2 regions of the Acetobacter sp. DmW_136 genome follow, and region 2 is predicted to be linked to the other one. Evidence: predicted binding sites of a transcription regulator. Region 2 holds the regulator's gene; the other holds the start of a gene.
The links. Region 2 encodes HrcA, which represses chaperone genes, less so after heat shock. Its sites were predicted from a motif close to GTTNGCACTCNCNNNNNGNGAGTGCNAAC; they were not measured.
Positions count from the first base shown of each region.

Region 1 (2,458 bases), on a different contig from region 2:
TGATCGGCCCTACCTGAAAAATCAGTCTACTTTCAGATTGGTTGCAGCCTGCTTGCCGCGTTCTTCAACCAGATCGAAAGAAACTTTCTGTCCGTCATTCAGGCCACGCAAACCCGCTGCCTGCACTGCGGTAATATGTACGAACACATCTTTACCGCCATCATCTGGGGCAATAAAGCCATAACCCTTGGTAGCGTTAAACCATTTTACTGTACCGGTCGGCATGAGCGGGATAGTCCTTGTTCTTCTCAACGTTTTGTCCTGCTGCACACCGTGTGCGGTTCAGGATATACCCCATCCCCCCATGACCAGCCACAATTGTCAATCATAATTCGATAATAGGCCATGACGAGGACAGGAAAATAACACTACGGATTCATATTGCTTTTCAGGAAATGAATGCTGCGTTCCTGCGCTTCCTGATAAGCTTTGGCATTAAAAGAGCTTCTTTCTGGGCAACCAAAGCCGTGCCCTGCATCGTCGTACACGTAAAGTTCAACTTCCGGGCGCGCCTGTCGAATGGCTGCAATATCAGTATGCGGAATACTTGTATCCTGTTCACCGAAATGCAGCTCTACGGGGCAACGCGGAGTCTCATTCCGGCTGGCGGCAATACCTGCCCCATACCAGCCAACAGCGGCTGCATAGTCATCCGTTCTACATGCAGCTTCCCACGCCAATGTACCACCCCAGCAATAGCCGATAATGCCCACCTTACGCGGCTTGAACACTGAGGCGGCTGCCTGAATATCCAACAGTGTTTTAGCAAGCGGAATTTGCGCCCGCAGCGCCTTGCCTTTTTCCACGCTTGCTGTGGAATAATCCAGCTCCACCCCACGTTGCACGCGGTCAAACAAAGCTGGCGCAATAACGTGGAATCCGGCCTTGGCAAAGTTTTCGCAAACCTGCCGGATATGGTGGTTCACCCCAAAAATTTCCTGAAGCACCACAAGTGTGTAAGGATGATGGCTACCTTCGGTTTCCCACGCGGAAAATTCATGTCCATCCGCAGCCTGAAGTGTAGTGATATGACCCATGCGAGCACCTCCTATCTGCTCTTACGTTACAGCAAAAAGAAACTTTATCCACATTCCTTGACTCTGCCTTTGGCCAGACCTATCTCCTTTTCTGGCACTCCCGGGGTGGGAGTGCTAACGTAACGCGGCGTTATGTTACGCGCGACAAAGTGGATGGGGCTGCTTTCTGTTAAGGGCACCATCCCAAAAATGAATGTGGAGCGATCCATAATGACGAAGTTTCGTCCCTTACACGACCGGGTAGTTGTCCGTCGCCTTGAAGGCGAACAGAAGACCGCTGGCGGAATCATTATTCCTGACACAGCGCAGGAAAAGCCTATGGAAGGCGAAGTGGTTGCAGTTGGTCCGGGTGCCCGGAATGAACAGGGCCAGATTGTGGCGCTTGATGTTAAGGCTGGTGACCGTGTCCTGTTTGGCAAATGGTCCGGCACAGAAGTGAAGATCGATGGCGAAGAGCTGCTGATCATGAAGGAAAGCGACATCATGGGCGTGGTAACCGCCTGATTTTGCGCTGATCCGCATTATTTAATTTCAGAACGATCTTCACAGGAGAAATTCAATGGCTGCCAAAGACGTAAAGTTTGGTGCAGACGCACGCCAGCGTATGCTGCGCGGTGTGGATATTCTGGCTGACGCTGTAAAAGTAACGCTGGGCCCCAAAGGCCGTAACGTGGTGCTGGACAAGAGCTTCGGCGCTCCCCGCATTACCAAGGACGGTGTTTCCGTTGCCAAGGAAATCGAACTGGCTGACAAGTTCGAAAACATGGGCGCTCAGATGCTGCGTGAAGTTGCATCTAAAACCAATGACATTGCGGGCGACGGCACCACAACGGCTACGGTTCTGGCTCAGGCTATCGTGCGTGAAGGCCACAAGGCTGTTGCCGCTGGCATGAACCCAATGGATCTGAAGCGCGGGATCGACAAGGCTGTTGCCGTTGTTATCGAAGAGCTGAAGAAGAACGCTAAGAAAGTTACCACCCCGGCGGAAACCGCTCAGGTTGGTACGATTTCTGCAAACGGTGAATCTGAAATCGGTCAGATGATCTCCGAAGCCATGCAGAAAGTTGGCTCCGAAGGCGTGATCACGGTTGAAGAAGCCAAGCACTTCCAGACAGAACTGGATGTTGTTGAAGGCATGCAGTTTGACCGCGGCTATATCTCTCCGTACTTCGTGACGAACCCGGAAAAGATGACAGCGGATCTGGAAAGCCCCTACATCCTGATCCATGAAAAGAAGCTGTCTTCCCTGCAGCCCATGCTGCCGCTGCTGGAATCCGTTGTTCAGTCCGGCCGTCCGCTGCTGATTATTGCAGAAGACGTTGACGGTGAAGCTCTGGCAACTCTGGTTGTTAACAAGCTGCGCGGTGGCCTGAAAATTGCTGCTGTTAAGGCTCCGGGCTTTGGTGATCGCCGCAAGGCTA
Region 1 covers NZ_VHON01000017.1:5,135-7,592, forward strand. Annotated here, with positions in the region: gene FKW31_RS06840 (ATP-dependent DNA helicase) at 1-3, shown strand, start outside; gene FKW31_RS06845 (cold-shock protein) at 22-225, opposite strand; gene FKW31_RS06850 (dienelactone hydrolase family protein) at 369-1,037, opposite strand; gene groES (co-chaperone GroES) at 1,248-1,541, shown strand; gene groL (chaperonin GroEL) at 1,597-2,458, shown strand, end outside.
Region 1: the regulator HrcA is predicted to act here: its motif matches at 1,128-1,156, upstream of groES (co-chaperone GroES).

Region 2 (2,458 bases):
GCGGCTTGTTGAAATAGGTTTGGGATGCCGCGGCAATACCATATGCCCCGCTGCCCAGATAAATTTCGTTGAGATAGATTTCAAGAATCTTATCTTTGGGCAGCACCTGCTCCACCCGCATGGCCAAAAAAGCTTCCTTGGCTTTACGCTGGAAAGACACCGCATTGCTGCCCAGCAGCATGATACGTGCCACCTGCTGCGTAATGGTGGACGCCCCAATGGGCCGCTTGCCCTTACCGCGCGTTAAATCTGTAAGCCCGGCACGGGCAATAGCAACGGGGTCCACCCCTTTATGCGTCCAGAACTTCTGGTCTTCCGCCGCAACAAAAGCGTTTTTTACCTTATCTGGCACAGCGCTGATGGGTACAAAAATACGCCGCTCATTAGCCAGTTCAGCAATAAGCTCATCATCCCCAGCGTAAAGGCGGCTCATGACTGGCGGCTGATAGGAGCGTAAGCCCTCTACCGTTGGTAGATCAGCTACAATCCCTTCGTACTGAGACCAAAGCAGAACCACAGCGCCCGTTGTGCCAACCAACGCCAGTGCAGCCGTTGCTCCAATTACCTTCCGCCACTGTCGAAAACGTGGGCGGCGCAGATCGGGCCTGCGATTTTGCGGAGGCCTGCCTTGAGAATGGCTGGAAGATAAACCCGGATCACCAGAAGACGGAGCGCTTGTCATACAGGCCCTTTACCATTCTCACACATAATCGTCTGCCCTGTTTGCGCATTGTAATAAAAATCATGGCCGAATTCCGACCACACGCACAAACAGTTACTAACCTAACATTTCACCTAGCAGGCGGGCTGTATAATCTACCACCGGCACAATACGCCCGTAATTGATGCGGGTAGGACCAATAACACCAATAGCACCTACAACCCGGTTCGCGTCATTCCGGGCTGGAGCCATAACAACGGACATGCCCGTGGCCCCAAACAACCCACTTTCCGCACCAATAAAAATACGCACGCCCTCTGATCTTTCCACCAACTCCAACAGACGCAGCATGGTTTCCTGCGCTTCCAGCCGGTCAAACAGTGTTTGAATGGCCAATAGCCTGTCCTGCCCATCGACATCAGCCAATAAACGGGATTGCCCGCGCACAATCAGGGTGCCGCCCAGCCCATCTCCGCCACCATCCCAAATAGCAAGACCACTTTCTACCACCTCTGCTGTTAGACCGTTGAGAATGCTCCGGTCTTCCGTCATTTCAGAACTTACGCGCGTGCGTAAATCCGGCAAGGACGCACCCATGGCCCGTGCATTCAGGTAATTTGCGGCCTCCACCAAAGCGGAAGGCGGCATACCCGGAGGCGTTTCAATCACACGGTTTTCAACATGCCCATCCGCCCCCACCAGAATAACCAGTGCGCGGTTGCTGCCTAACGCCACAAACTCAATATGCTTGATACCTCCATCCCCTTTAGGCGCCACCACAAGCCCTGCGGCATCGGACATACCTGCCAGAAGCGAAGAAGCCTCCGTAAGCGTATCTTGCAATGAACGCCCCTTGGCCTCCAGAGATTGGCCAATTACCCGCTGGTCTTCTTCCGAAAGCGCGCCAAACTGCAACAAGCCATCTACAAACAGCCGTAATCCTTTTTCTGTAGGTAGCCGCCCGGCAGACGTATGGGGGGAAAACAGCAATCCAGCTTCTGTAAGGGAAGCCATGATGTTGCGTATTGTGGCCGGAGAAAGCGGCAGCCCAAGCCTGTGAGACACAGTGCGCGAACCAACGGGCTCCCCACTCGCAACATATTCTTCCACCACTTCACGCAGAATAGCCGCAGACCGTGCATTCAGCCCCGGAGGCAGAGCAGCTTTTACTGGCAGCAAACCACGCTTCATGACACAAGGGCTCCTTCGTATATCCATAAATCCTGGATAGCCTTTATATACCTTATTCGTGCAGTTTTACTGCCGACAAAAGCGCATCATACGCGCCACACATCTTAATTTTACCAAGGAGCTTTCTATGCGCCCTTCAGGCCGCCAGCCAGACCAGATGCGCCCCATTACCATTGAAACCGGCTTTGCCCATCACGCTGAAGGTTCTGCCCTTATCCGCGTTGGCGGCACGGAAGTACTGTGCACTGCCAGTATAGAAAACCGCGTACCGCCTTTTTTACGTGGCAAAGGCACCGGCTGGGTTACGGCCGAATACGGCATGCTGCCCCGCGCCACCCACACACGCGGCAACCGTGAAGCCGCCAAGGGCAAACAGTCTGGTCGCACGCAGGAAATTCAGCGTCTTATTGGCCGCTCCCTGCGCGCGGTAACAGATCTGAACGCTCTGGGTGAAATGAGCATTACGCTGGATTGTGACGTGCTGAACGCTGATGGTGGCACGCGCTGCGCTTCCATTACAGGTGCATGGGTGGCACTGCGTCTGGCCCTTGGCAAACTGGTTGCGACCAACGTGCTGCCTCGGCTGCCACTGCGGGGACAGGTTGC
Region 2 covers NZ_VHON01000007.1:234,920-237,377, reverse strand. Annotated here, with positions in the region: gene FKW31_RS04205 (penicillin-binding protein 1A) at 1-682, opposite strand, end outside; gene hrcA (heat-inducible transcriptional repressor HrcA) at 779-1,879, opposite strand; gene rph (ribonuclease PH) at 1,980-2,458, shown strand, end outside.